DNA from 3 places in the Metabacillus sp. YM-086 genome. Region 2 is predicted to be linked to each of the others. Evidence: riboswitches for the same ligand, from Rfam matches in the RefSeq annotation. Region 2 holds a riboswitch; each other region holds the start of a gene.

Region 1 (10,758 bases), on a different contig from region 2:
TAGTCCTTTTTATCGCCCGGATGCTTTATTTCCCTATGCAGAAGAAGAGGGTTTATTATATTCATTAGAAAAATTAGCAAGAGAACGTGCATTTGAGTTAAGTAAGGATGCCATTACCAATCAAAAGTTGTTTATTAACTTAAATTCGCAGGTTATTTATGATAAAGAATTCAACGCAGGTCATACGATATCGGTACTAAAGCATTATGGTATTGAACCAAAGAATGTTGTGTTTGAAATTACCGAAAGAAATGCCATTAACGATTTTAAGGCGTTTCGAAATGCTTTAAATCACTATCGTGAGCAGGGATTTAAGATTGCTATTGATGATGCGGGGGCAGGCTACTCTTCGCTTCAATCCATTTCAGAATTGATGCCAGATTATATAAAAGTAGACCGTTCTCTTATAAGCGGTGTGGACCATAATGAGGTCAAATCAAACATTCTTGAAGCATTTGTAACCTTTGCCAAGAAAATGAATAGTCAAATTATCGGAGAGGGGATTGAAACTGAGGCTGAATTACAACGAGTCATGAATCTTGGCATCCAATTTGGTCAAGGATTCTTTCTTGCAAAGCCAGATCATCCTTTTCCACAAATCAATCCTTTTGCTAAAGAATGCATTGAATTGGCTAATCCTTATAAAAATAGAAAATCTGTTATTGTTGATGTTGGAGATGAAATTATTCTTGTTAAAAACGGAAGTATTCTCAAACGTCAACCTGCACGAACCTTATTACATGAAGACAACTTTCAAGAAAAACATGCTTCAAATTCGATACAATGTTATAAAAATTAATAATAAGAAGGCGACTCAACAATTGAGCCGCCCTTTTTAATTAAGCTAAAATATGATATCCGGAATCAACGTGTAGGTTTTCACCAGTCATTCCTCTTGATAAGTCACTGAATAAGAATAGTGCTGTATCTCCCACTTCTTCTGGTGTTGTTGTACGACGAAGTGGTGAACGTTCTTCAATGTCTTTTAAAATTGAGTTGAAGTCACTAATTCCTTTTGCAGAAAGTGTACGTATTGGTCCAGCTGAGATTGAGTTAACACGAATCCCATCTTTTCCTAGGTCGCTTGCTAAATATCTAACACTTGCTTCAAGTGAAGCTTTTGCTACACCCATAACGTTATAGTTTGGTAGTACTCTTTCTCCACCTAGGTATGTTAATGTAACGATGCTTCCGCCTTCTGTTAAAAGACCTCTTGCCTCTTTAGCCACAGCTGTTAATGAATAAGAGCTGATGTTTTGCGATAGTAAGAATCCTTCGCGAGTAGTGTTTAAATACTCACCTTGAAGCTCTTCTTTGTTTGCAAATGCGATACAATGAGCAATACCGTGAATCACACCAACTTGCTCTTTAATTGTTGCAAAACAAGTTTTGATTTCTTCATCGTTTGTAATATCACAAGGTATTACAAGGGATTCACCTTCTAATGAGTCAGCAAGGTCACGAACGGACTTCTCTAGACGTTCACCTGCATATGTAAAAATTAATCTTGCTCCAGCATTATGTAAAGAACGGGCAATTCCCCATGCAATACTACGTTTATTTGCTACTCCCATTACGACGATATTACGGCCTTTAAGTGATAAATCCATGTACATCCTCCTTAAATTAATACAAGTTATTAGTACCTGGTTATAATTATAGCATTGATATTAAATAAGTGCTATTTCATAATTTCCATTGTTAAGACTTTTTCTATTGTATCGAACAAAATGCTTGTGTTGCATCTTTTGGTGACTTCGCCTGGCTGATCGCACTGATGATAGCCACTCCATTTGCACCTGAATGGTAAACCTCACTGGCATTCTCTAATGTTATCCCACCGATTCCTACAATCGGCAAATGAATAAAGCCTGCTTCTCTTATTTGCGTAATAAGGGATGGCCCTACTACATCATGTGCATCTTGCTTTGTTTTCGTTGAGAACATTGGGCCAACTCCGATATAATCGGCTCCATCAGCTACTGCCTTTTTTGCCTCCTGAATGGAATGCGTTGAAATTCCAATCCATTTGGTAGCTCCTACTCTTTTTCTTGTATAAAAAGGATCACTATCATCTTGTCCAATATGAATTCCATCTGCGTTAAGCTCTAATGCTAAGTCAATATCATCATTCACAATAAATGGAATTCTATTCCTTTCACATAGCATTTTTAATTTTTTTCCTAAATAAACTTGTTCTTCACCTGCTAAAGCTCCTTTGCCCTTCTCTCTATATTGAAACATCGTAATGCCACCCTTTATGGCCTCAGACAATGTTTTTTCTGGATCAAAGGTAAAACAATTCACAGATCCCATTACAAAATATATTTTTAGTGCTTGAGATACGTTCATATTGTATGCCCCTTTTTGATGGTGCCTGGCACCACCCGAATTTTGTCGAATAAACCCAAAAGGACTGACTCGAGCCACAACAGTTGCTACCTGTCATGGCTCATCTGTGAGTCAGTCCATAGTCTTCATTTATACGGTTGTTATGTTGTTTTTCTTAAAAGCCCAATGATTGGTTGGGCCGTGTCCTCCACCAATCCCTAATTGATCTTCAATTGCAGCTTGAATAAAGGCTTTTGCCGTTGAAACAGCTTCACGTACACTTTTACCTTTACTAATTTCAGCCGTGATCGCAGCAGCGAATGTACAGCCGGTACCATGTGTATGCTTTGTTTCTTTTCGTATACCTTCGAATGTATCAAAACCCTGACCATCATATAACAGGTCAATAACCACTTCACCGTTAGGATCGTGACCACCTTTAATCATGACAAACGTTGCACCAAGATCATAAAGCTTTTTAGCAGCATCTTTTTTTTGCTCAAACGTTTCAATTTTCATACCTGTTAACACTTCTGCTTCAGGTATATTTGGGGTAATCACTTTAGCTAACGGCAATAAAGCGGTAATTAAAGCCTCTACAGCTTCTTCTTGTAATAATGATTGCCCGCCTTTTGCGACCATAACAGGATCAACAATGATATTTTCCCAGTTATAATGCCGTATTCTCTCCGCAACAAGCTGAATCATTTCAGCATTAAAAAGCATGCCTGTTTTAATCGCATTTGGTACTAAATCTTCTGCAACAGAATCAATTTGAGTTTTTAATGCTTCTATTGATAAAGGATAAACTCCTTGGACACCAAGTGTATTTTGAGCTGTAACAGCAGTGATTGCTGTCATGCCAAACACTCCAAGCTCTTGAAATGTTTTTAAATCTGCTTGGATGCCTGCTCCTCCTCCAGAGTCCGATCCCGCAATTGTTAAAGCACGAGATACTGTCATTTTATATCCTCCTTGCTACCCGATGTAGCGGTGATAAATCTTCTTCGCTTCAGAAATATCCTTCGTTCCGTGGATAAGGGCACGACCATCCTTAAATAGGACGATTCTGTGTTCACCAAACGTAAATGACATAAGGAATGGATTTTCTAAAAAAGCATCTGCAATCGGCATTATTCGCTCCGCAATTTGTTCAAAAGAAAATTGCTTACCTGAACTTGGTCTAATTTGCACAGTATCTCTACCGCATAGAACAGCAGCCTTTGTTTCCATTTCAGCCGTTAAGTAAGGAAAAACTGGATCAGTACCACAAGTTGGACATGCATCATTTTTCAGTCGATCCATATTAATTGAAGAATATTGGTTTTTCCATAAATCAAATGATACAAGCTTACCTCGCATGTTTTCCATATCTCCTACGAGAATTTTAAGTGCTTCTGCTGTTTGATGTGAAGCAACCATACTTACAATTGGTGAGATCACCCCGACTGTGTCACATGTCATTCCATCGAACGGGATATGCTTTAATAAGCAATGTAAACACGGTGTTTCACTAGGAATAATGGTGAACGATAAACCATAGCTTCCCACGCAGCCACCGTAAATCCATGGAATATTATTTTTTATTGAAAGATCATTAATCAATAATCTTGTTTCAAAATTATCCGTCGCATCTATGATCACATCTACACCTTCAGCAAATTCCTCAATATTTGCAGAGGTAACATCTTCTACATACGATAAAACTTCTACTTCTGAATTTATCTTTTCAAGATGCTGCTTTGCTGCAACAGCTTTAGGAATGCGATTGATCGCATCATCTTCTATATAAAGCTGCTGTCTTTGCAAATTGCTCCATTCAACATAATCTCGGTCAACAATTGTTAATGTTCCAATGCCAGCACGTGCAATCATTTCTGCGCTAGCCGTACCTAAAGCACCTGCTCCAACAATCAATACATGTTTTTTTCGTATGTTATCTTGACCCTTTTCTCCAATTGGAGTAAATAGCATTTGTCTAGAATAGCGTTCCATTAAGTCGTAATCATTCCTTCTGTTGGACTACTTGCAATAGCATAGTCTTTTTTAGCTATTCTACCAGCTTCATACCCTAGTCTTCCAGCTTCAATCGCTAACTTCATCGCAACAGCCATTTTCACAGGATCTTTAGCAGCCGACACAGCTGTATTTAATAGAACACCATCTGCACCAAGCTCCATTGCTAATGCCGCATCTGCTGGTGAACCAATTCCTGCGTCAATAATGACGGGCACTTTAGATTGCTCAATAATAAATGATAGATTAAGAGGATTTAGAAGTCCCTGACCAGAGCCAATTGGAGATGCTCCCGGCATAATAGCATGAACACCTAACTCTTCTAATCTTCTAGCAAGCACAACATCATCTGATGTGTATGGTAAAACGATAAAGCCCTCTTCTAAAAGCATTTCACTTGCTTTTAACGTTTCAACTGGGTCTGGTAATAATGAACGATCACAGCCAATAACCTCAACCTTAATCATGTCACATAAGCCTGATGCTTTTGCTAGTTTCGCAATTCTTACTGCTTCTTCAGCTGTTTTAGCTCCTGCTGTATTTGGTAGCAGTGTATATTTTGAAACATCTAATTGCTCTAAAAAATTAGGTTGTGATTCTTCGAAAATATTCATTCGGCGCACCGCAAACGTTAAGATCTCCGCTTCTGATTGGGCAACTGCTTCCTTTTGAATGTCAAATGAAGGGTATTTTCCTGTACCTAATAATAATCTTGATTGAAATGTTTTATCTGCAATTTTTAACATAAAATCATCCTCCTCCTACAAAATGAACTAACTCAATTTCATCACCATTTGAAATGATTGTGTTTTCATATTGATCTTTTAAAACAATCTCGCGGTTATGCTCAACAATAACAAGACGATCTTCCAGCTTGTAAAACGCCAGTAAATGCTGAATTGTTTTAACTTCTTGATTTAATTCAACCTGTTCACCATTTAATTTAATGCTCATGAAATCACCTCGTTGTTTGAGTAAGCTTTCTCGTTAAAGAAAAAGCATGAATATACTCTTCGTTTTGCTTTCTTTTTAAAATAAGATCTCTGACCATTGTTCCTGTTTTAGGAGCAAGCAGAATTCCATTTCGGTAATGTCCTGTTGCAAAGTAGATGTTCTCATCCTCAGGATGCTGTCCAATATATGGCTTTCCATCATCAGATTGTGGCCTTAACCCAGCCCAAGTATCGAGCAGCTTAGCGGATGTAATACTTGGCATCATCGGCGTCACTTTTTCAATCAGTGACTGAATTCCTCCAAGTGATGGTGTTGTACTCCAATCATCCTCAATCATTGTGGCTCCTACAACAAACCTTCCATCACCCTTTGGAACGATATAACAATGGTCATAGAAAAGAGTCTTTTCGAGATCTAAATGATCCCCTTGAACGGAAAGACATTCACCCTTAACCGGCCTCATATTGACCTCAAGTCCTAATTGTTTAAAAAAGTGTCCACTCCATACTCCATTTGCGATAACTACTTTGCTACAAAGATAATCCCCTTGTGGTGTTGATAACGTATACTCATTTGTAGCTGTTTTCTTAACAGAATGAACGGGTCTATTTTCTTTAAATGTTGCTCCTAGTAAGCTAGCAGATTTCGTGAAAGCCGCACATACATGTGTAGGAGAAACGTGGCCATCTTCAGGAATATAAAGCGCTCCTACGATCGAATCAGACACATGTGGTTCACCTTGTAAAACTGTTTCTTTCGTGTGCCATTCTAAAGTTTCATAATCTTCTACAGCTTTCTTCAAAACTCTCGCTTCATTTTCTGTCATTGCTAGCTTATACATGCCTTTATCAACTAGTTGAATATTAATCTGTGATAATTCTGACAGCTCATCACGTAAGATGTGATAGTGTCTTTGACTTTCCTTCGCAAACTGAAAAAAAGCATCATTATTTTCCAATTCGGAATTTGCCCCAAGCATTCCAGCAGCTGCACATGTTGCACCTGTACCACCTTTATGGCTATCTAATACAAGAACGGAGATTCCCTCTTTTGCAAGCTGATAGGCAATTGACTGCCCAATTATACCGCCGCCAACAATTCCAACATCATATTGTTTTTGCATGGTAACCCCCCTCTTTTAAATTGGTTAAAGCTGCAATTGGGTCACTGCTCGCTATAACATAGGACATAACAGCAACACCATGAACACTTACGTTTTTAAGCAACTTAATTGTGCTAGGAGTAATGCCTCCTATCGCAATAACTGGAATTGTCATGTGCTCACAAATTTCAGCTAATTGTTCTACACCTCTTGGAGGTAATGCTGCTTTTGAATTTGTTTCAAAGATGTGACCAAATAACAAGTAATCAGCCCCCGCTTCTTCACATCGTAGAGCTTCTTCTAGCGAATGGACAGACCGTCCAATTCTTACGTGCGAATCAAAAGCTCTTACTACCTCAACAGGAAGGCCGTGTCCTGGTAAATGAACATTAGGGATATTATGTAATAAAGCAACATCAAGTCGATCATTGATCACAAGCTTTTCCTTCGGTACACCCCGCTGAAGCAAATTTGACACAAGTAACATGATGTCTGAAGCCGTTTTCTGTTTTTCCCGGATATGAATATAATCCACATCTTGATGGAGCATCGTAAGTTTCACTGTTAATTCATTTACCGTTTGCTTGCCATCTGTAATGACATGAAATTCCACTTTTTTTCACCTTGATTCTTAAATAGTAAAGTTTTATAGGACGCAAAAAACCACTTTCCTATAGGAAAGTGGTTTACATACACAAAAAACCATGATGTATCCACTTCCCTACGCTGGTATCATCCAGATCAGGTTATAAGGGTCTTAAAGTCACACTTTAATCTCAGCCTCTATTTAAGGCTCCCCTAGCGGTTGTTTCTCTCGTATTTACTTATTTCTATCATACCAAATGTTTGGAAACTTTCAAGAGTAAGATACCCTGATGTTTTTTAATTGATAAAATTATATCAATTCCAACTCATGTTTAAGTTCATTTACATATTCTCTAGAGCCCGTCACAATTAGACGATCTCCTAATTTCAGGTCTGTATCTCCATGTGGAACAATTGAATCTTTGCCTCTGAAAATACGGACAAAAATAATGTCTCCTGTAAACGGAAAGTTTCGTAGCAGGATGTTATCGTATTTTGCATTATTTAAGTTAATTTGATATAGAGTTGTTTCCTGATTTGTTAAGATTCTCATAACACTTGGTGCTTCAATTAAAGCACGAAGCATCGTTTTTGTTGAAAGAAGTGTAGAGAAAATATCAATACCCTCATCCTTTAATTGACTTGCTAAATCAGGTGATGCCACACTAGCAATCACTCGATCAACTTGCTCTTTTTTTGCAAATAAGGCAATATCGGCATTTCGTTGTTCATCACCAGTAGCTACAACAATTAAGTCTACATCAAAAGCGTTTTGATCTTTTAATGTTTCAACCTGAAAATCATCAATTTCTCTAATCTCAAACAATGATTCAGAGATTTGTTTATCAATTTTATCTTGTTGAATATGATAAACCGTTGTTTCATAAAGATCTTGGTTTAGCTCTCTTGTAACTGGCAGTGACATTTGATTGGCACCAATAAAGGCAACCTTGATTTTGGTTGGTTTTCCTTCGCTTTTTGGAAAAAGCTTTTTAAAGAAAATCGGAGTTACTATACTCGTAATAACAGCAACTAAAATAAGCGCACCTGACATTTCAGCTGTGATAATCTCCATTCTTTCCCCAATCGTCGCAGCTGCAATGACAAGAGAAAGCGTAGATGTTAAGAGAAAACCAGCTGCAAGTGTTGTTTTGCCATCGTACCATCTTTTCAAATAATAAACAGGTAAAATCTTAGAAATCAGAAGTGCGATAAATAATAATGGAATAAGCAGGAAGATTTTTGGATCTTTAAACAAAGCCCAAATATCTAAATCAACTCCAACCATTACAAAGAAAATGGGAATAAGAAATCCATATCCGAAAGAATCAAGCTTTTGAACCATTTCTTTGTTAGGAGATAATAGCGAAACTAGCACACCTGCTAAAAAGGCTCCTAAAATATTTTCGGCACCAATTGTTTCGGAAATCGCCACTAATAAAATAATTAACGTAAAAACAGCTCGTGTCCCAATTTGAATCGTCCCTTTTGACATTGTTTCGATGAATGAACGATTCATAAATGTTTTTCCTAAGAAATAGAGCCCAACACCTGCTCCAAATAGAACTAATAACAACCATGTATTGTTGTCTCCACCACCATAAATGGAAGCAAAAACAGCAAGAAGCACCATTGTGACTAAGTCGGCGATAACAGCCACAAGTAAAATAATTTGACCAATATTGGATTTCATAATTCCTGCATCTTTTAATGTAGGTACTACTACTCCTAGAGAAATAGTCGAAATAATTAAGGTCATTAAAAACGCGTTATCCATTAACCCGATCCATACAAAGATGTAGGATAATAATAAGGATAGAGCAAAAATCCCAACAAATATGATGAGTGATACGAAAAACGCATTAGGTGCATCTTTACCAGAAGGAAGCTTCTCCTTTTTCTTTCCTCCTGCAAAAGCTGTAAAGTCTATTTCAAGACCACTAAGAAACATTAAGAAAATAAATCCAAGCATTGATAATGTCTCAAGCCACATATCCTGGTGGACAACATCAAAACCACTTTTTCCAATAATTAACCCAACGATAATTTCGGCTACGACGACTGGCATAAAGTTTAGCTTTAATCGATGTAGCAAAATAGGGGTTAGAAATGCTGCGAGAATAACAATAACTAATGAAGTTACAGATGCTCCATGCATCGTATCCCTCCTTTATCTTAAATTCAGTAATTATAAAAGGTAAAAAATCTAGCGAAGAATGTATATCTTCTATCATATACAAGCTAGAACATAACTTGTAACAATATGCTCTAAGCTGGAATCTAGTTAAATTAAATATTGCATAAACAAAGTCGCCATACCAAAATAAATTAAAATACTAATAATATCATTTATAGTTGTAATAAAAGGACCAGATGCAACAGCCGGATCCACCTTCAATTTATGCATAATTAATGGAATAAAGGCACCAGAAATCGTCGCTACAGTTAGTGTAGCCAATATTGAGATCCCTACTAGTGCACCTAGAAATAAGTCACCTTGCCATACAAAAACAACAACAGTCACAACAACACCACAAATGGCCCCTGTTATTAAACCTGTACCTGCCTCCCGAACAATCATCTTACTAAGATTTTGATCTTCAGTATCACCAAGTGAAATTCTTCTAACAGCAACGGCTAAAGCCTGTGTTCCTGTGTTTCCTGCCATACCGGCAATTAAAGGGATAAACACGGCTAAAATAGCAACCTTCTCTAATGTTGCTTCAAATCGACCAATTAAACTTGCTGTAAACATTCCAAGAAATAATAATATAATTAACCACGGCAACCTTTTTTTGGCAGCAGAAAACGGCCCTCTATCAGTGGAATCAACGTCAGATACCGCAGCAAGCTTCGAATAGTCATCACTTGCTTCTTCTTCAATAACATCGACGATATCATCAACAGTGATAATTCCTAGCAGATGTCCTTGAAAATCAACGACTGGGAGCGCAAGGAAGTTATAGTCTTTCATTTTTCTTGCAACTTCTTCTTGATCTTCCGCGACACTTACCGAGTAAACACGTTCATTCATAATGTCTGAAATCATCGTGTCAGGTTCACTAATAATTAAATCTCTTAACGAAATAACACCAGCAAGCTTTTCATCTTCATTCACAACAAATACATAATAAATTGTTTCAGCGTTTGGAGCTTCTTTCTTTAATATTTGCATGGCAGAATGAACCGTTTGATGAGCATGAATGGAGATATACTCCGTTGTCATGATACTTCCGGCTGTATATTCTTCGTAATGAAGCAACTCTCGTATTTCTTCAGCTGCTTCATCATCCATAATTGTTAAATAACTTGCAACCTGATCCTTATCAAGCTCATTTAAAACGTCAACGGCATCATCTGCATACATCTGTGCAAGCATTTGGGCAGCAAACGTTGGATCCATTTCTGATAAGTATGTTTGATAAAGGCCATCTTCATCTTCAATATTTTCAAAGACCGCTGCCATTTCTTCTGGGGAAAGAAAATGATAAACAGTCTGGCGATCTTCTGGGTCAAGCTTAATAAAAAAGCTGGCCTGGTCGTAAGGGTGCTGCTCTAAAAACACGGAACGAAAATCATCCATATTTTTCTGAGTAAGTGCTGAGAGCAGCGTTCCTTCTTCAAGCTCAACTTGTTCTCTTTCTTCTGACAAAGTCTGTTCCTCCTCTCTTTGTCATATATATTAAGGAAATAAATAAATTTTCGACATATACTTAAGTATTTCTACATATTGCGATTCACATTATAATAACTATAATATTCTATATGCA
Region 2 (10,758 bases):
GTCAACAGTTTTGTCGTAAATTGTTGTACATCTTGTGGGTTCAAATCCCACCAAGTCCTTTCTTAATTATACTGGGATTTTGTAGTACCGTTCTTATCTGCTTTCGATGTGTGTTTTAGACTAAATAATATAAAAAACGTACCCCCAATTAACTAAGGAATACGCCTTTTACCTTTACTCTACTAAATTTACAAATATATCTTCAACCTCAGGTTCTGTTTCAATTAAGCCTGCTTCCTTCATCCAACTTATTGTACTTTCCCATTGATCTTGGTCCTGACTTCCAAATCCATTCTCAGATTTCATCAATGGTAATAATATTTCTAGGCTTTCTGTTTCCACTTCTTTTACTAAAGGAAAGTTTGCTTCATCTTGGTTAGTAAGAAGTATTTCTAAAGCCTCTTCAGGGTGGTCCGCTGTAAATTCGTATCCCTTTGTAGCAGCACGCCAAAAGGCTGCAATACTTTCTTGTTCTTTTTCCCATGTTTTGTCGCTTGTTACTGCTACTAACTCATAGTAATTAGGAACTCCATATTCGGTCGGGTTCATATTTCTTGTGTTGTGTCCTTCATGAGCTAATACAGGTACTTCATGATTTATATATGCACCAATTACTGCATCTACTTTTTCACTAACAATTGAAGATCCTAATTCAAAGCCAACATCTATCATTTCAACTTTTTCAGGGTTTCCACCATCAGCCTTAACCATAGACTGAATTAATGATTCATTAAGCGGAATACCAGGAAAGCCAACAGTTTTTCCTTCTAAATCCTTTGGAGATTGAATTTCACTATCTTCCATAAAAATAACTCTGTTTAATGGTGAACGAACAATTGCACCAACTGATTTTATTTTTACATCCTGATTGGCACGAGCAATAATAACATCTGGTTGATACGATATGCCAAGCGTAATTTTCCCTGCAGCAGCCAAGTTGATCGGATCTGTTGGATTAGCAGGAAATTGAATATCAACATTTAATCCTTCTTCTTCAAAGTATCCTTTTTCCTTTGCAATATATAAAAAGCTATGTACAGCATTAGGATACCAATCAAGCATAATACTAACATCCTTTAGATCTTTCGCTTCTTCATTTGCTTCTGTTGATGCGCTATTGTTAGCACCACAAGCTGTAAGTAATCCTAATACTAAACATAAGAACATTAATAATAACTTCTTCATTCTGTTTTCCTCCATTTTAACGTTTTTTTCTCTAATGAGCTTACAATGACAAATAAAAAAATTCCGACTGCAGATAAAATAATAATTGGCGCAAAAACCCCTGCTCCATCGAACTGAGTCATCATTCGTCTACTAAAATACCCCAACCCAGCTTGAGCACCGATCCATTCTCCAATTGCAGCACCAATCACACTTAACGTTACAGCCACTTTCAATCCAGAGAAAAAGTAAGATGCGCTTCCCGGTACTTGCAGCTTAAAGAAAATGTCTTTTTTTGTTGCTCCCATAGTTCGCAAAAGATCTTTATATTCCTTAGTTGTTGCACGTAGGCCATCATACGTATTTACTGTTATCGGAAAAAAAGTAATAAGCACCGTAACGACAACCTTACTCCATATCGTATAGCCAAACCATAAAACAAAAATCGGTGCCAATGCGATAATTGGAATTGTTTGTGACGATATAATAAGAGGATAGAAGGTTTTTTCTACTGTTTTATTTATGCTCATCCATACAGCAAGCCCCACCCCAAATAAAATAGAAAGGGAGAGTCCAATCAAGATTATAAGAAATGTAGCAGGTAAGTGTTCTAAAAACAAAGGTACTCTTAATTCCCATATCTTTAAGACAACATCAGTTGGTGTTGGCAGAATGAATCCCATATTCAAAAGCCTTGCACCAATTTCCCAAACAACGAGAAGTAAAATAGTTAACGTACTGGATGCACCATATTTTTTAAAAATACTCATGTTTTCATCCTCGTTCGTAAGTCTTCAAGCAACTCATCTTTTAAGGAGATTACTTCTGATCGGTTTAAATCTTTTAAGATTCTAGGGCGTTCTAGTGGAACTATAACTTCTTTCAAGGTCGTTACAGGAGTTTCTGTAAATAGAAGAATACGATCAGATAAAAACAATGCCTCATTAACATCATGAGTTATAAAAACAATTGTTTCTTTTCTTTTTTGCCATTGTGAGAGTAGCCATTCCTGTAACGATAATCTAGTGATAGCATCTAAAGCACTAAACGGTTCATCCAGAAGGAGAATGTTTGATCCGCTTAATATTGTTCTTAAAAATGAGACCCTCTGCCTCATTCCTCCAGATAATTCACCAGGATAGCAATCCTCTACACCTTTCAACCCAAACTCTTCTAATAACTCACTAACCTTTTGAAGAGACAGGTGTTTTTTTACTCCTTTTATCTCTAATGGAAGTAATGCATTTTCAATAATTGTGCGCCATGGCAAAAGTAAATCCTGCTGCGGCATATACCCTACTTGCCCAAGTCGATTTATGGCTAGTTGATTCTTCAGGAAAATTTCTCCCTCTGAAGGCTGCTCCAACCCTGTTATTAGTTTAAATAATGTACTTTTTCCTGAGCCACTTGGTCCAATTATGCTTATAAATTCTCCTTCACGAATATGTAGATTCATATTTTTCAAGATAGGTGTTCCACTAGGGTGCTCCCTATATTGAAAGGTTATATTTTTAAATTCAAGAACTGATTTATCCATTTGTTGGCCACATCATTTCGTGGTAGGCCATTTCCCAAAACATGTACTCGAATCTAGTAGTATTTAGAAAGATTTCTTCTAATTTCACTAATTCTGATTCTGGCTTACCATCTGAGAGTTCATCAATTAACTCAATACACCATGTAGCTAGTTGACCAAATTCATCAGATGAATACATCGAAATCCATTCTCCATATAATTCATGTTCGCTTGCACCTTCTATTTTTTTGAGATCTTTACCAATTTCCCAATAACTCCACATACATGGAAGTAAAGCAGATACCAATTCGGCAAGTGTTCCATTTTGACTAACATGAAGCATGTAGTGAGTATAGGCTAGAGTTGTTGGAGAGGGTTTGGTTTCTTCAAGCTCTTCTACCGTAATCTCGAATTTTTTTGCATATTGTCGATGTAGCTCCATCTCTTCATTTAAAGTAGAATTCAGTAATGCTGCAAATTTGCCCATTGTGTTTAAATCTGTAGCTTTCACCGCACCTAGGGCAAAAACTTTTGCATATTCAATCAAATACAAATAATCCTGTATCATGTAAAACCGAAATTTATCTTTTTCAAGAGTCCCATTCCCCATTCCCTTAACGAATGGATGATTATGATTACTTTCCCAGATCGGTAGAACCTTTTCGTATAGCCTTTGACTAAATTTCATTCATTCTCCCCTACTTTCTATTACTTAAAATTAATAACTAATCAACAGTTTGGTCACTCTTCTTTAAATGACACCATTTATAGATGAAAGCTAAAATGACCTTTGTGTACTCGACAAGTTCTTGAATGGACAGTTGTTCGTTTACTGCATGTGCATGTTGTAATTTTCCAGGTCCATATATGACGGTTGGAATTCCTGCGTCTCCTAACCATCCTCCGTCGGTTACGGTTGGAGAAACATCAACAATAGCTTGTGTTGATAAAAGCTGTTCATGGGTTGAGGCTAAACCTTTCACCCCAGGATGATTTTGATCTACCTCTAATGACGGAAAAATCTCGCCACGATCAACGATCATTGATTTTCCTCCCCATTCAAATGTTGGGGGATTCTCCCTCAGCCAAGGATCTGCATGAGCAACATGGAGAATATGCTCTTCAATTTCTTTTATAATTTGCTCATGTGTTTCATTTGGATAATAATGAACAGTAATCCATAAACGGCATTCATCAGCAATAAATGCAGCATGTCTTCCTCCTTCAATTACTGCTGGATTGATTGTATTTGTACCAGGAGGATATCCAGGATAGCTTTTCGAAATTGCCCAATGCCTTTCAAGGTCTTGTAATCCATGAATAATATTTGTCATTTTTTCGATAGCACTGGCAGCAAAAAGTTTTCCGCCGGCATGTATCATTTGCCTTCTCGTTGCGTCATGATACGTTTTGTCACTCTTTACAGTGATCCAACCAGTAATAACTCCACCTTGCCCTTGAATATGTAAATCACTTGTATCTACCACAACAGCAAAATCTGCTTTATATCCTTTTTTACAACATTCAAGAGTCCCAGCTTCCCCAACCTCTTCACCAATCACAGATTGTAAAATCAAATCACCAGGAAGGGTAATACCATGTTCGTGTATTAACTGAATAGCAAACAATGCACCAGCTAATCCACCTTTCATATCAGCTGCACCACGCCCTATAATCACACCATCTTTTACAACAGGGACAAACGGATCAACATCCCATTTTTCATCCTCACTAACTTCGGCCACATCTATATGACCGTTAATAATCAAGCTGTTATATAGATCAGGTTCCTTCCCTTTTAACACACCAACAACATTAGGATCGTTTGGATACACATCCCACATATCAATGGTAAAACCTTTCTCTTCTAAAAACTCTGCAATAAATTGTTGTGCTTCATTCGTATTTCTAGCTGGTGGTGCAGGTGTTTTATATTCAATCAAGCTTTTTAATAAAGAAACCAAATCCTCCTGGCGTTCATCGACGATATTAATTAACCGTTCTATTGGATTAGACAATGTTTTTCCCTCCTTTTTTAAAATGCAGTAAAATAAAAAAACCACTTCTTTTTTTAGAAAAGAAGTGGTTTGAATCGCATAATGGTATAAAAATTAGTTAAACTGCTACTAATAATAACCAAATTGCGTTAAAGTCTATTTATTCAAACACCTCTTCCCTCCGCTAGTATTATCTAGATCAGGTAATAAGGGTCAAGGCGCACTGCCTCTCTCAGCTTAAAGCTCCCCTAGTGGTGAAAATCTATCATATTATGAAATTAGTAATTCACATTATTTTTAACACACTCAGAAATATTTGGCAACATCTTCTTTTTAAAATATACGAGTATTATTTATTGTGAAGCAGAGATATTGGCCTCAAAATGTTGTTTTTGATCAAAAAGATTAAATATATGACCAAAGATTGATGCAAGCACTTGCTGAAACAACATTCCCAGAACTACAGGAACAGCTACAGCCGGAGGAAAATATTGAACCGCAATTACAGCCCCCGCACTAATATTCCGCATTCCACCCGTAAACATCATGACTACTTTTGTTTCGCGGTCTCTTTTTAACAGAATTGACAGCATCCATGCTAAGAAATATCCAAAAGAAGCAAGTGTAAAAACAACAATAGCAATAATAACCAATTTTAAACTAAACTGCTTAAGATAGGGAGAAATAACAGCTCCATTCATCATAACAACGCAAGCAAGAGAAACTTTTGAAAACGGCGCAAGATTTTTCCCTGCTTTAACACTTTTCCCTTTTGTCAAAAAATTTGTAAACATCCCTAAAATAGATGGAATAACAACCATAAATAACAACCCATACATAATATCCATCGTATTTATTTGAATTTTTTGACCAACTAGAAAAGATAAAGTAAACGGAACAAGAAACGGCGACAAGATTGTGTCAAACAAGATAATAGATAATGCTAAGCCTATACTCCCCTTATAGATTGTTACCCAAATAAAACTGGTAATCCCAGTTGGAATAACACTTGCTAGCACTAATCCGGTCATTGTTAAATGATCATCCACAAAAAATGCGTGTCCTACTGTCCAAGCTAGAAGCGGCATAATAATATGCAACAGCATTAAAATCATAAATAAAGGCATTGGTTTTTTTAATGCTCCTTGTAAAGACGTAAAAGTAGAGCTAAGACTACCTGAAAAGGTCATAAATGCAAATAGCCACGGAATTAAAAATGTAAGAGGTAAAAGATTTTCAGCAAGCATAACCCCTATAATCACACTTATTGGCGTAATAATAGGCATCCATTTTTCCAGTTGCCGATTAACTGTTTGAAGCATGAATCATTCTCCTAATCTATTTAGATAAAAACTATGTATATGACATTGTAACAGAATTAAGAAGAATGAGTGACAGTAAGGTACTTAATTAAGTAAACTATTTTCCCTTTATTTTCTTAATTATTTCCTTTATATAAGAATCCTGATGAGGAACAAAGTCTTGTTTTGTTACATTTGTCTCTAGCTCTCTTTGCGCTTTATGTGTATTTTCCAGAAAGCCCTCAACCCTAATTTTTTCTAATTCCCTGAACCACAGTTTTTCAAATTCATGTAATTCAGCTCTTACAACTCCTGAAACCTCCTCTTGTTGAATTTTCTATGTCCAAATTCATCAAAATATGCTAGCATTTCTGTTTTCATGATAAAATCTCCCTTTAATGTTTTAACGAAAAACATATGATGGCACACCAAAAATCGTCCATAAAAACAAAATAAAACCAAACGAACATATCCAAGTTATCAATGGACGATAATGATGCAATGCCAATAAAGGAAACATAGCACAATTAAACAAAACCGACCACCATTCATTCCAACCATTATAATGATTTATTCCCCCAAAGTAATGTGTTAAGAGCTCATTTGCTGTATAAATCAAAACCCAAATCCCGATATAGATAAACCGTTTTAAGCGCTCAATAGGAAAATTCCCTAAATACAAAAGAATTGTACAAGGATATTTGATAAACATGATAAATAAAGAAATATGGGTACCTGTTATTCCCATTTTTTCATCAATTGGAATCGGATTAAACTTCCATAATGGAAAATAATCATAAAGTAAAAAATGATATAACAAGTCACCAATTATAAAAAATAAAATGGTTGGATAATACTCTCTCCAATTTTGCCAATCTCCCCATTTCCATGCAGCAAATATATACAGAAATCCATAAACAAAATTCATTTTACTTCTCCAATGTTTTCTTTTTTCACTTTTTTACTTTCCGTATAACTATTCTGTATCAATACAGGGCAATTGATACCTTATATTTCCATTTATAAAAGGCTATGTTCTAGAGTTTTTTACACAAAATAAATGAAACAAGGTTAATTTGGAGTGACTTTTTATGAAAAAAACATTGTTACTTATTTTTCTTTTTGTATCTCTTTCCAACAAACAAACATTAGCAGCAAATGATCAACCACCTCCTTACATCAGTTTTCAACCAGAGTTGTTAAGTTGGGATGAAGTAAAAGAAATTATTCCAAGAAAATCAACATTTACTGTTATTGATATTGCTAGCGGACAAAGCTTTAATGTTCAAAGAAGAGCCGGAAGTGGTCATGCAGATGTACAACCACTAACAACAAATGACACGAAAAAAATGAAGAGTATTTATGATGGAAAATGGAGTTGGCGAAGAAGAGCAGTTTATATTCTCACGGAAGATAAGTTAATTCCCGCATCGATGCATGGTATGCCCCACGGAGCGGGAGCAATACAAAATGGATTTCCGGGACATTTTTGCATCCATTTCTCAGGCAGTACAACGCACCGCACCCGAAAATTTGACCTTTCCCATCATGTTATGATTTTAAAAGCTGCTGGGAAATTCGATGATTATACAGCTTCACTTTCAGCGGAAGAAATACTAAATATCTTTCTTATTACAGCGAAAAATCATGACAAGGATTTAATGAAAGGAATAAGCATTTCAAATATGAATATGAATGATAGCTCTTATAAAGTTCTCGACAATATTGAAGGGATGAAATGGACAATAAAAAAGAGTCAAGACGATCATGACTCCTCATTAATATCGTCTTTTCCCGTTGAAACAAAAATATACCTTGATGAAATTGGTCCTGTTAAGATTACACAAACCTTCACCTTAATAAGAACTTCACTTTTTTCTCCATGGAAAGTATTAAGAGATCCATTCTTAATTGAATTAAATGAAACAGGGAGGTGAGCGTTCTATGAAATTTCTTTTAGCAATTTTTATGATTATGGTACAGCCTTCTGTCCAATCTGAACATTTATCTGTTACCTTTGAAGGGAAAGAAATAACATCTCTTCATCGTTCAGAGCTGGCTATACCATCCTTTGAAGGAGAATTTATAGACCAAGAAAAATTAGATGAACTTACAGCTTCTTTAGAATCAGTTGTTTATGAACCACCATCTAATGCATACTTAGATGAACATGGTCAAATAAAGAGTGAAGAAATGGGGCATAAACTTGATCAAGAAAAATGGAAAGCAAATGTTTATGTTACATATTTGCAAAAAGGCTCAAACTCTATTGAAGTGCCTGTCAAAACAATCTATCCAAAGGTTGACAGTGAACTTCTCACATCTATTAAAGCAAAATTAATTAGCCATTACGTAACTTATTTTAATAGTAGAAACATGGAACGGTCACATAATATTAAGTTAGCATCCGAAGCAATTAATAACCATGTTATTTTCCCTGGAGAGACTTTTTCGTTCAATGCTGTTGTTGGTAAACGAACAATTGAAAAAGGCTATTTACCTGCTCCGGTAATTGTAAGAGGGGAACTCTCAGAAGGGATTGGTGGAGGTATTTGCCAAGTTTCCTCAACTTTGTTTAATGCAGTTGACCGAGCCGGAGTAAAAATTATTGAGCGATACTCCCATAGTCGTAGAGTCCCATATGTTCCTTCAAAACGCGATGCCACTGTCAGCTGGTATGGACCTGATTTTACATTTGAAAACGAACATAATCAACCATTGCTTATTCAATCTAAAGTATACGGAGGACAACTAATAATAAAAATATTTTCTTCAGAAACATTAGAAATTAAGCAACAAAATATTCAAAGTGCTCCAAATCAATTACCAGAAGAGGAAAGATTATAACTAATGAAGTCAAAGTACTTCTAAAAAAGGAATAAAGATCAGTTTACTAATTCGAATCTGATCTTATTCCTTATGCATTTTAACTAAATAGCAGAAAAATGAAAAAAAGCTCTTTGTTCATGTTATAATCCTGTTTAAGTGAACCCTTACAAAATAACCCTCTTATTCTATTAACGGAAAAAATACTTGCTGCATTATATGTATTGATGACCCTTTAGTTATTAACTTGCCAGAACCCCTAAATACATGAAGCTATTATTATTATATGAAATAACAGGGTTTGTCTGCCGATTAAACTAAGTTTATATTATAATTATATTCATCCGAAAACTTTTGAAATAGGTGAAAAATTTGAGTCAACTTACATGGAATCAACAAATTGTGAAGAAAAATAACACCTTGCTTGTTTTTCAAACTATAACAAATGAGGAGCCCATTTCCAGGGCCGATATCGCTCAACAAACAGGTTTAAATAAAGCCACTGTTTCTTCCCTTGTGAACGAACTGTTATCTAAAGATCTAGTTTATGAATCAGGACCAGGAGAATCAAGTGGAGGTAGACGCCCTGTACTTCTTCACTACAATGTAAATGCTGGATATTCTATCGGCATTGATTTGGGTGTTAATTATGTTTTGGGAGTTGTAACAGATCTGAAAGGAAAGATATTGTTAGAAGAAACAATAAAAGTAAAGGAACACACTTTCTTAGATGTCATAGAACAAATAAAACAGGTTATCTATTCTCTTATAAAAGATCTCCCTCAAACACCTTACGGAATAATTGGAATTGGCATAGGTATACCTGGAATCGTTGATAAACAAGGCGAAATACGAGTTGCTCCAAATCTTGGTTGGAAAAATTGTGATATAAAAACCCTCCTAGAAAAAGAATTTCAGGTTCCTGTTATCGTTGAGAACGAAGCAAATGCTGGAGCGTATGGCGAGAAGCAATTTGGAGTTGGTCAGGACTATAAGAATATTGTTTATGTAAGCGCAGGAATCGGAATTGGTGTTGGGCTTATATTAAATAATGAGCTCTATCAAGGACTCAATGGTTTCTCTGGCGAAATGGGCCATATGGTCATTAATATGAATGGGGTCCCTTGTAGCTGTGGAAGTAAAGGATGTTGGGAAGCTTATGCATCTGAACATGCTCTTTTAAAAAGAGCTGGCTCTGATGCAACCCTTGAATCATTAATAGATAAAGCACAAAACCAAGATGAAAAAGCAATCACGCTTTTTAAAGAAACAGGTCAATATATAGGATATGGAATTAATAATATTATAAATACCTTTAACCCTGAACAAATTATTATAGGAAATCGGTTAGCAATGGCCCAAACATTGATAAAGCAATCTATGTTGGATATTATTTATTCGCACTCTCTATCTTTTCAACAACAAGATCTAAAAATTAGTTTTTCTAAGCATTCCACTCATTCAGCAGCTTTAGGAGTAGCAGCCATTACAACTGAAAGCTTTATACAGCGGGAACTACAGGATTATTAAGTTTTTGTCATATTCCTAGATAGTTATGTTAGACCTTAAGAAAATCGCCGATTCTTAGAATCGGTTTTTCTTTATGTAAAATGCATTCCAATTCAGTTAAGACAACTTCAAAAGACACCCTATAGATTACAAACATAAATAAAAATCCGGTTCCCATTGGGAACCGGATTAAATGTTAAAGTAAGGAGCCGCGATTGCCGCATCGTAAGTTATAGAGTTTTAAACCACCACTCCTACAAGTGGGTGTTCGCAGAAGGTTTCATATCGTCCTCAACGTAATGGAGGCTTGATAGTCCGTCTTCAATGTAAAACTCCCTATTTCAGCTTAAAGGTTAAAACTTTATAAAGAATGCGTACAGCGCAGCTTGTATTGTTATAATACTAGAAATAGTAGGTGAATGCAATAGGAGATTTTTCCACAATA
Region 3 (10,758 bases), on a different contig from region 2:
GGGCTATTGCTATATTAGGTTTTTTTACTTTAATTACCACTTTTATAATTCCTATTGGTCTGAATGGATTTGATGGAGCAGAATCCTTTACTTTTCCTTGGATTGCAACCACTGAAGCGATAAGAATAGAATTAGGCTTTATTGAACGAATTAGTTTTCTTTTCCTTGGTTTATATATCAATGTTTCATTAGCTAGTGTAATACTCCATTGGCATGTAGGATTAGAGCTGTTAAAGGCTGCTTTTCCATCTTTTAAGTTTAAAAAAATTGATATGAAGCCTTTTGTGCTTATTGGAGTTTTTACTGTGTTAGCTTTGGTTGTTCAGCTTTTTTTTGAGGAAAAAACAGTTGGAGAAATTGCAAAAGTATGGATGATGCTCTTGTTGCCTGCTCAGATTGCGGGCTTGGTCCTTTTGAAACTTTTATCCAAAAGAAAGGAAAAGCTCTCAAAATGAAAACCAAAATCTTAATAGTTGCTGCTGCGTTCCTATTCTTAGGAGGATGTGGATATAAAGATATTGACCGTCGCTTTTTTGTTGTTTCAATAGGAGTGGACAAATCTGATGATAAAGAGAATATGTATGATATTACATTAAAGGTAGCGGTTCCAACTAGTGAAACAAAAACAGGAAGTAATGAATCACGAATGATGACCGAGTCTGCTGAAACGATTTCAGAGGCGGTAAGAATTATTAAGTCAAAAGTAGAAAAAGAGTTAGATTTTAGTCATACAAAAATGATTGTATTGGGTGAAAAGGTTGTTGAAGATGACTTAACTAATATATTAGATTGGTTTTATCGTAGACGTGATATCCAAGCAATTGCCTGGACAGCAGTTGGAAGTCCAACTGCTCTATCAGTTCTTGAAGCAAAACCTTCTGGTGAGCGAGTTCCATCGAATGCATTATTTTTAAGTTTTGGAAATGTTGGAACAGAAACACCATATGTTACGTCTGTCTATATATTTGATTTTAGGAGAAGACAAACAGAAAGAGGGATTGATCCTTTTTTACCAATTATCAAAACAGAAGAAGAAGCTTTCTCAATTAACAATACAAGCCTTATTTCAGATATGAAACAGGTCTTAATTTTGTCTGCAGAAGAAACAAAATATTTTAGCATGTTAAGAAATAGGTCTTCGAAGTTCGATATTAAAGTAGAAAAAGAGGGGAAACCCTATTTTCTTTTTTCAACAGATAAAATTAAGGCAAGCTTTGATCTAAAAAGTGAAAAAAGTAATCGACCGGTTATTTCTTATGACGTACAACTAAGTGGTATTGTTGAAGAAGCTTTTGAAACTTTAGATGAAGCTAAGGCTAATGAGTATGAAAAAGCAGTTAAAATTGAGGTTGAAGAACAAATTAACAGCCTGCTAAAAAAGCTTCAAAAGGAAGAAGTGGATCCACTTGGTTTTGGACTAAGGTACCGTGCAACCAAAACAGGAAAGGAATCTAATAAAGTAGAGAAATGGGATGAAATATATCCTAATGTTCAATTTAAAGTAAAGGTATCAGTGGATATGAAGAATGTAGGCATTATACATGATCAGGAAGGTCATCCTGAATAAAGATAAAGACAACTTTCCATCAGCTGTTAACTTTCATATGAAAAAGTAAGTAGCTTGACGGAGGGATTTTATGATATTAATTGGAGCGGATAAGCCACACCATGCTCATCGATTTTCAGCTTTCACAACAATATATCGGGAACATTTTCACATAATAGACGGATTTACAAGAGGAGTAAATGGAAATAGTTTTGATCGCCACCGCCATTTATATAGAGGAATTACGTCTTTTAAAAATAAACATTATCATCGATTTTATGGTGAAACAGGCCCTGCTATACCATTACCGGGTGGAGGTCATTATCACTTATTTGAAGATCGAACTTATTATAATTATGACGAGCCGATCGATATAGAATATGGTGGTGTGCTGTATGGAGAGGGAGAACGTCCAAAACACGATCACCGATTCGAAGGAAGAACATATGGGATTGTAGGAGAAGATCCGCTAGCGAGAATGTCATATACGGACATGGCAACTAAATTAATTGACTATAATGGCATAAGAGAATAAAGAGGCGGGATTGCCCACCTCTTTATTTGCTTATCTATAAATCTTTGAACCACCGTCAATAAATTCTTTTGACTTTTCTTTCATTCCTTCAGTTAACAACTCATGCATAGGTTTACTTGAGTCATTACCCAATTCTCTAATGTCATGTGATATTCTCATAGAGCAAAATTTTGGTCCGCACATTGAACAAAAGTGAGCTGTTTTTGCCCCTTCAGCAGGTAAAGTTTCATCATGGTATTCTCTTGCTCTTTCCGGATCTAAGGAAAGATTAAACTGATCATGCCACCTAAATTCGAAGCGTGCCTTTGAAAGAGCATCATCTCTGTTTTGAGCACCAGGATGACCTTTTGCTAAATCTGCAGCATGTGCTGCAATTTTGTAGGCAATTACACCTTCTCGAACATCTTCTTTATTTGGTAAACCTAAATGCTCCTTTGGTGTTACATAGCAAAGCATGGCTGTTCCGAACCAACCAATCATCGCAGCACCTATAGCAGAAGTTATGTGATCATAGCCTGGAGCAATATCAGTAGTTAAAGGACCTAACGTGTAAAATGGAGCTTCTTTACAAATCTCCTGCTGCTTTTCAACATTCTCTTTTATAAGATGCATTGGAACATGACCAGGGCCTTCAATCATCACTTGAACATCGTAATTCCATGCGATCTCTGTTAATTCACCAAGAGTCTCCAGCTCAGCAAATTGAGCTTCATCATTTGCATCGGCGATAGAGCCTGGTCTTAATCCATCACCTAAAGAAATGGAAATATCATATTTTGATAGAATTTCACAGATATCATGGAAGTGAGTATATAAGAAATTTTCTTTGTGATGAGCTAAACACCATTGCGCTAAAATGGAGCCACCTCTAGATACAATTCCAGTGGTCCGCTTAGCTGTTAACGGGATATATCTAAGAAGAACTCCAGCATGTATAGTAAAATAATCTACCCCCTGTTCTGCCTGTTCAATAAGCGTGTCACGATAAACTTCCCATGTTAAATCTTCAGCAATTCCATTCACTTTTTCCAGTGCTTGATAAATAGGGACAGTACCAACAGGAACAGGAGAATTTCGGATAATCCATTCACGGGTTGTATGAATATTTTTCCCTGTTGAAAGGTCCATGATCGTGTCTGCTCCCCATCTAGTTGCCCATGTCATTTTTTCAACTTCTTCTTCGATAGAAGAGGAAACAGCAGAATTTCCGATATTAGCATTAATCTTAACGTGAAAGTTTTTCCCTATAATCATTGGTTCTGTTTCGGGATGATTAATATTAGCTGGAATAATAGCCCGGCCTGATGCAACTTCTTCACGTACATATTCGGGGTCCATCTGCTCTCGAATAGCAATATACTCCATTTCGGGTGTTATAATCCCATTTCTAGCATAATAAAGCTGTGTTACGCGTTTACCGTCTTTTGCCACCAATGGATGAATTTGATTAGAGGGAAAAATCTCTAAGTTTGAATGTTTACTAGAAGCTTTATATCCATTATCTTCGGGCTTAATTTCTCGTCCTTCGTATCGCTTAACATCATTACGATCAAGGATCCATTTTTCTCTCGCTCTTGGTAATCCCTTTCGAATATCAATTTCAGCACTTATATCAGTGTATGGTCCACTCGTATCATAAACTCGAACAGGTGGATTCACTTCTTCGCCATATGTATTCTTCGTTACACTCTGAGTAATTTCTCTTACAGGAACTTGAATGTCAGAATTACTGCCTTGAACATAAACTTTTTTACTTCCGGGAAATGGCTGTTTAATTGTAATCTTCATACTTTCTCCTCCTTGAAAATGAAAGTGATCGATTGAAACATCAGCGGAAGGCAAAAATAAAAACGGGTTCTGAAGTTCAGAACCCGTTCAATAGGTGTAGGTAAAATGTAAAAAGATGCGCGCTTATCCCTTTACAAATGTCGCTACTTCCCTACGCTGGTATCATCCAGATCAGGTTCGAAGGGTCAAAGAACTTCAAACGCGTTCCTCTCTCAGTCCAAGCTAATGGACTCCCCTAGTAGAAATTGGTAATTTAATTAAAATCAGTTATAATCATAACATAATTATCCATGTAGTCAACAGAATTTTTTGAATAATAAGAGGAGTTGAAGTACCTTTATTTTTTCATCAATTGTCGACGGAGCTTCTTCATACGGACATGCCATTCTTCAGACAGTTCACTAAGAGATAAGATCTTTTCAACTTGAGGTAGATCATCTTTATGATGGAAAAATGTATTATGAATGGCTGCAACTGAAATCTCTTTAGGATGTTTTTTTAACCGTTTAATGCTTGAATTTGACGAGATTTGTCCTTCCTCTAAAACACGAAAGAAATAGCCCGTGTAACCATGTTCAACGATCTTATTTAATAATGTGTTGATATTTGTATACTTGTTAATCGTTGAACAAGGAAATCGTCCTTGTGAAACTTGAACTACAGCTTCACCAATTTGATAAATATCACCTATACATACATCTGTTTCTTTCATTCCTGAAACGGTTAGGTTTTCTCCAAAAGCGGCCTTTGGTAATGGTTGTTTGTAAAGGTTCTCCCAAATTTCATAATGTTCGAAGGGATAAACACAAATGACACGTTCAGCCCCTCCGTGGTACTCGTGGTTAGCTACATCATCGTCTACAATATGGCTTGATTTAACCTCTAGTGTTTCAACTTGACTTTTACATATCCCTGAACGAAATTCTTTTCCTTTATGTTCAAGTGTAGATGGTTTACCTTTACTAAGCCAAATAATTTTCTGATCCATAGTATCACTTCCTCATGTATTTATCATTGTGTCAATAATAGAAAAAAATACACCAAAACCTTATGAAATGGTGTATTTTACAGAAAGCTAAATTTATTTTTTCTTATTAACAGGTAAAGGATTATTTTTATTCATTTCAATATTTAATATTTCATCTAAGTTTTGACTGGCAACCAATGTTCGTTGTGCACTAATTCCATCTTCTTTGGCGATTGAAAACATTCTTTTTCGGTATTCTTCTATTACTGCATCTAGTGATTTCACACTGAACACCTCGCAATTTACATATATAGGTGGTGAAAAGTCCTATTAAATCTATTATCGGTTATTTCTTCCAATTGTAAATAGGGAAATACGCTATTTTATGTATAATTTTTTGAAAATAACGGAAAAAGTGGGGTTAACCAAAGTGGAATAGGAGAATAGGGGAAATATCAGCTGGCTTGTTTATTCAGGGGCGCTAAAATTTATCGCTGCAGCAATAGATGATGTGCTCACTGCAGCGATAATGATTAATTCCTGCCACGCCCAAACCTAAATTGTGCATTCAACTGACCTTGTAGCATTTTTTTTCTAACATCAGCTTCACTTTCACGTTGTCTTTCTTTTAATCTCATTTCTTTTAAAATTTCAGTTGTTTGTACACCGTCCTCTCGTTTATCTGCAATGTCCATTAGTGTCTCAATATCAGAGAATGAATATTTTCTAGTTCCTCGTTCATTCCGATATGGAGCAATTAGTTTTCTTTCTTCATAATATCTAATTTGTCTCAACGTTAATCCAGTCAACTCACTGACAGTCCCAATTGAGATTACCTTTTTATCCTTGTATGAGCGGTCTTGGTGATTCATTGCTCCACCCCTTAAAACATTCTTTTTACAAGTATATCCTGTTATGTAAGGAATGGCTTTTGTTTTGTTAGAAAATCTGACATAAAAATATAGAGTTATAAAAAAGGTGTTAGGAATACTTACAGTGAAACTGAATCTTCTTTTAGATGAGGATAAAATAGGATAAACGCAAGGGATTTATAAATCGTTAGAATATACTGAGTATTGTCTGTTTCATTAGAAATTAAATATTCAACCTATGAATTCTTTATAGGAACCGTGAGGAAACACATTATTGAGCTGCATAAGGATTTGTTGGGAAAGAAGGCTTAAAAAGGTGAGTGGAAATATTGAAGTTACCTCTTCATACTGATTTGTTTCAGAATTGTAAATTGTTAGAATATCAATTTTCTCGTTTTTTAAGATTGCCATGTATAATTGCTGAGCCTTCGGTTCATCTTGGTTAAGGTAGAAAACTGTTGTTCTCAAATGATCTGCCTTTTTTGCTATAACCTTTATTTTCACAAGTTTCAACTCCTTAAAGTGTTGAAACTATTCTCGACAAATTTTTAAGAATTTAATCAAATTAATACAATCTTAATAACTCGAAAGAAAATCTTAACATTATATTAATCGTCACATAATATTTTTGAGGTAAAGTAAGAAATGTAAAATTATTAAATATGGAGATGAGTGCTATGAGCAAAATGTTACAAACTGCACTTGAGGAACAAAGAAATTATTACTCTCAAAAACTACTTGCAATTGGTGTTTATAATGGTCAGGTTATGAATAAGATGACGCTAACCGAACTTAAAAATGAATATAATTATTTCTATCATAATGTTCCGAATGTAAAGAAAAAAGGGAATTCTGCGGGATGATAGGGGATGAGAGCTCCACTTAATAGATCAAGAGCTCTCTATACATATAAATGCTTATTTTTCTTGTATGAGCGTTACAAAAAATTCATTAAATGGGTCGTGTAATATGGTCTTAAGTGTTTGGAATTCTTTTTTTACTTGATCAAGACTCTCTAGGGAGGAATGAATATAGTCATCAAGAATTTCCGAATGAAAATCATGTTGATCATTTTTTTTACAATCGATTAATCTGTTGATTTCAGTCCGTACACTACGATCCTTTGAACATTCCTCGAAGATCCATTCCTTCCCTATTTCCGGAAACTCATGATGATTAACAATCCACATACAGCATGCAATCGGTTTTATTACATTTAAATATAGTTTTGTTTTTGATTTATTCGTTTCAAATAAAGAATGATGATTTCTTTTAGCCATGCTTAAATAGTGATGTAGAACGGAAACTGGGGAAAAAGAAAGTTTGGATAGTTTTCTTATTTCTTTTCTAAAAGAAGGGTGATTATGATAGATGATCGGAGAATAAATCCACTCTAGCAATGTTGGATTAGATTTCAAAAGTAGTTGCAGAGCTTTTTTTATATCCCACCCAACATATTCCTCGTTATCTTTTGTAGAATACTCAAAGGTATTCTTTCCTTCTATCAGCTGTAAGTACCAGTTCATTTCTCGTTTATAAATAAATCGAACATCAAAATCACTAAAAGATGTATTCATATTCCATGCTCTGCTTCCAGATTCGCAGGCATATAAAATTGTAATATTTTGCTCTTTTTCTATTTTCTTTAATGTTTCTAGTATTTTTTTATTCATAAGTCACCTCAAGATACATCTTTTCTTCTTTTTCTCCTTTAATACCTTCAAATATTCAATGATTAATAGTAAAATAAAAAAGTATTTAAAATTGAATAGTTTATCTATGGTTAATTTTGAACAAGAGGGCGATGGAATGAGATCATTTACTGAAGAAGAATTACAGAATGCATTAGATTTATTTCGTGTATTTGCAAGAGCTTTTAAAAGTATTTCCGAGCATTCTATCCGAGATAGTAAAGAGCACGGGTTTAATCCAACAGAATTTGCTGTTTTGGAATTATTGTTTACAAAGGGGCCGCAAAAATTACAGCAAATTGGTTCAAGATTGTTACTTGTTAGTGGAAATGTTACGTATGTTATAGATAAGCTTGAAAAAAACGAGTTTATTTATCGAGAACAGGATCCTAAGGATAAACGTTCTATTTACGCGAAACTAACTGACAAAGGGCAAAACTATTTAGAAGAAATCTATCCTATACATGCTATACGGATTGCGCGTGCATTTTCAGGTCTTACGGATGAAGAACAGGAACAATTGAAAGCGTTATTAAAAAAGGCTGGAGTTCATAGCCAACACTTGCTATTTAGATAGACAAAATGTTAATCAGTTTTGTAAACGTTTTCTGAGGGGTGACTTATACAGGTCACTCCTTTTTATTGCTTAATTATAATTGACTAAGCTGCATATTTGCTCTGGTAAAAGTAGTCACGTATCCTAATAATTAAATGTTACGATAAGAATGCTTGTCTCAAAACATGTTAAAACTTGAAATAGCAAATGTAAGAATTTATATTGAGTTAGATATTACATAATACTGACTTTTATAGAGAGGGGTAAAGAATGAAAATAAGTTCTTTTTCAATAAGAAGACCTGTGTTCACTATTGTGACAATGATTCTTGTTTTAATACTTGGTGCTGTTTCTGTTATAAATATTCCATTGAAGTTGATACCTGAAATCAATCCTCCCATTGGAGTAGTCGTGACCAATTATCAAGGTGCTGGCCCAAATGAGGTGGTTGAAAAGGTATCAAAGCCATTAGAAGAAGCACTTTCAACAGTACAAGGAGTGGACACAATCACCTCCACCTCACAGGAGAATGCAAGTTTAGTCATTATGCAATTTTCTTGGACAACACATATTGATGATGTTCAGGATGAAATTAGGACGAAAATGGAGGATGCACCGCTTCCTGATGATGCTGGTGATCCACGCTTCTTAAAGTTCGATCCATCGCAGTTTCCAATTATTCAACTTTCGTTAACATCAAGTGAAAATGCTGATCAGCTACAAGAGCTTGCTCAACAATTAGAGCAGGAATTAACCAAAACAGAAGGTGTAGCAAGTGTAAACCTCTCAGGTATAACGACAGATGAGGTTAGTGTTGTAATTAATCAAGAAAAGTTAGAAAAATATGCACTTAGTCAATCTGAAATTGTGGATGTGATTAGAGCAAACTCAGTAACAACACCTGGAGATCCTGTTGTCACAGAAGGCAAACAGCTAACAACTAGGGTTATTAGTAGTATTGATTCTGTTGATGTATTAAAAGGTCTAGTTGTAAAAAAGGACCAAGCAAATGGAGATAATATTACGATAAATGATGTGGCAGCTGTTGCTATTACACCACAAAAATCAAACACAATTACCCGTGCAAATCAAGAACCGTCTTTATTAGTAAGTGTCCTGCAACAATCAGATGCTAACACGGCTGCTGTTTCAGATGCGTTTCAAGAAAAATTAGATGAAATGCTATCAGAGGAAGAGTATGAATCTATTGAGGCAAATATCATTTTTGACCAAGGAGATTATGTTGATCAGGCTATCGGAAACATGGTGAATACTCTACTAATTGGTGGACTTCTTGCCATGCTGATTTTATTTATTTTCCTTAAAAGCGTAAAAAGTCCCTTAATTATAGGGGTAGCCATTCCATATTCCGTTATCGTAACGTTTGTGTTAATGTATTTTTCAAATTTTACCCTAAATATCATGACCTTAGGTGGTCTAGCATTAGGTATTGGTATGCTTGTTGATAATGCAATTGTTGTAATAGAAAATATCTATCGACACCTATCAATGGGAAAGAATCCAAAAGAAGCGGCTTATCAAGGGGCAAAAGAGATGGGACCTGCCATTATTGCATCAACGCTAACAACGGTTGCTGTGTTTTTACCCGTAGTCTTTATTACAGGAATCATTGGGGATCTTTTTACAGAATTTGCGTTAACCATTGCATTTAGCTTATTTGCATCATTATTTGTTGCATTAACAATTGTTCCAATGCTCGCCAGTCAATTATTAAAAAAGCCTCGCGAAAATATGGAAAAGGTTCGAAGAGAGTCTTCATTTATGCATTCTTTAGACGGAGCTATTAGGTGGGCACTCCGAAATCGTGCCTTAGTTTTGGTTTTAACGTTAATGGTCTTTGCTGGAAGTTTATATGGATTCACAAGGGTAGGAGCTGTTTTTCTGCCAAATACTGATGAAGGTTTTTTCACCATTGATGTTGAGCTTGAAAACGGAACTGCTTTGTCGGCAACAAGCGAAGTAGTTGATTCAATAGAAAAAGAACTAGAAGAAGAGGAAGCTGTTGATTTATATGTAAGCTTAGTTGGCTCAACACAGGAAGAATCTTTTAGAGGATCTGGTAGTACCAATATAGCTGAAATCTATGTAAAATTAAAAGAACTACAGAATAGGGAAATATCTACATTTGATTTTATTGATGATGTAAAGAAGTCGTTAGAGCAAGCTGCTAGTCAGGTAAATAACACAGCTGAGCTTTCTTTTAACACTCAATCTTCAACAGGTTCAACACCTAATACGCTAAGCTTTCATGTTAAAGATACAAATGAAGCTCGCTTAAAAGAATCAATTGCCAAGATAGATGAGGCGTTACTTGATATTGAAGAAGTAGCTGAATTAAGTAATGATTTGACTGAAACTGTAGAAGAAATTCAGATTAAGGTAAATCGTGAAAAGGCACTTGAAAATGGATTAACACCTGCTCAGATAGGTATGGTTGTTAATGATGTAACAAGAGGAACAGATGCAATTCAAATGACGAATCAAGAAAACAATGAGATTTATACTGTAAATGTGCGTTATGAAGATTCTGTTCGTGAGAATATTGATGCATTAAAACAATTGCTTATTAAAAAACCGAATAATAGTTTTGTTAATCTAGGTGATGTGACAACAATTGAAGTGGGAGAAGGCCCAGTTTCTATTCAGAGAATCGATAAGCAACTAGCAGTACAATATACGTTACGGTACGAAAATACAACAAATTTAGGTGATATTTCTGCTGTAGTTGATGAAGAAATAGAGAAGCTTGATTTGCCGGAAGAAACGGAAATTGAATTTGGTG

What was found. A riboswitch is a leader RNA that binds a small molecule or an ion and turns the genes downstream of it on or off. The one in region 2 is predicted to bind thiamine pyrophosphate.
Region 1: linked by a shared signal. The riboswitch ahead of ACEWK1_RS06100 (thiamine phosphate synthase) and the one ahead of ACEWK1_RS09600 (acetylornithine deacetylase) in region 2 are both predicted to bind thiamine pyrophosphate.
Region 3: linked by a shared signal. The riboswitch ahead of thiC (phosphomethylpyrimidine synthase ThiC) and the one ahead of ACEWK1_RS09600 (acetylornithine deacetylase) in region 2 are both predicted to bind thiamine pyrophosphate.

The regions. Positions count from the first base shown of each region.
Region 1 covers NZ_JBLUOI010000009.1:39,494-50,251, forward strand. The annotation lists gene ACEWK1_RS06060 (EAL domain-containing protein) at 1-799, shown strand, start outside; gene fabI (enoyl-ACP reductase FabI) at 840-1,610, opposite strand; gene thiE (thiamine phosphate synthase) at 1,714-2,352, opposite strand; gene thiD (bifunctional hydroxymethylpyrimidine kinase/phosphomethylpyrimidine kinase) at 2,482-3,294, opposite strand; gene ACEWK1_RS06080 (thiazole biosynthesis adenylyltransferase ThiF) at 3,310-4,326, opposite strand; gene ACEWK1_RS06085 (thiazole synthase) at 4,326-5,093, opposite strand; gene thiS (sulfur carrier protein ThiS) at 5,098-5,301, opposite strand; gene thiO (glycine oxidase ThiO) at 5,306-6,424, opposite strand; gene ACEWK1_RS06100 (thiamine phosphate synthase) at 6,408-7,016, opposite strand; TPP riboswitch at 7,105-7,213, opposite strand; gene ACEWK1_RS06105 (monovalent cation:proton antiporter family protein) at 7,299-9,146, opposite strand; gene mgtE (magnesium transporter) at 9,273-10,640, opposite strand.
Region 2 covers NZ_JBLUOI010000016.1:46,484-57,241, reverse strand. The annotation lists tRNA gene ACEWK1_RS09625 (tRNA-OTHER) at 1-59, shown strand, start outside; gene ACEWK1_RS09620 (ABC transporter substrate-binding protein) at 175-1,185, opposite strand; gene ACEWK1_RS09615 (ABC transporter permease) at 1,182-1,934, opposite strand; gene ACEWK1_RS09610 (ABC transporter ATP-binding protein) at 1,931-2,701, opposite strand; gene tenA (thiaminase II) at 2,694-3,368, opposite strand; gene ACEWK1_RS09600 (acetylornithine deacetylase) at 3,406-4,698, opposite strand; TPP riboswitch at 4,837-4,937, opposite strand; gene ACEWK1_RS09595 (bile acid:sodium symporter family protein) at 5,031-5,999, opposite strand; gene ACEWK1_RS09590 (CBO0543 family protein) at 6,382-6,906, opposite strand; gene ACEWK1_RS09585 (hypothetical protein) at 7,070-7,915, shown strand; gene ACEWK1_RS09580 (VanW family protein) at 7,923-8,825, shown strand; gene ACEWK1_RS09575 (ROK family protein) at 9,177-10,334, shown strand; RNA gene ssrS (6S RNA) at 10,516-10,704, opposite strand.
Region 3 covers NZ_JBLUOI010000002.1:12,596-23,353, forward strand. The annotation lists gene ACEWK1_RS00985 (GerAB/ArcD/ProY family transporter) at 1-455, shown strand, start outside; gene ACEWK1_RS00990 (Ger(x)C family spore germination protein) at 452-1,567, shown strand; gene ACEWK1_RS00995 (YmaF family protein) at 1,638-2,081, shown strand; gene thiC (phosphomethylpyrimidine synthase ThiC) at 2,112-3,869, opposite strand; TPP riboswitch at 4,001-4,116, opposite strand; gene ACEWK1_RS01005 (MOSC domain-containing protein) at 4,207-4,857, opposite strand; gene ACEWK1_RS01010 (aspartyl-phosphate phosphatase Spo0E family protein) at 4,951-5,121, opposite strand; gene ACEWK1_RS01015 (MerR family transcriptional regulator) at 5,370-5,708, opposite strand; gene ACEWK1_RS01020 (hypothetical protein) at 5,940-6,212, opposite strand; gene ACEWK1_RS01025 (Fur-regulated basic protein FbpA) at 6,386-6,571, shown strand; gene ACEWK1_RS01030 (DNA polymerase beta superfamily protein) at 6,626-7,381, opposite strand; gene ACEWK1_RS01035 (MarR family winged helix-turn-helix transcriptional regulator) at 7,518-7,976, shown strand; gene ACEWK1_RS01040 (efflux RND transporter permease subunit) at 8,226-10,758, shown strand, end outside.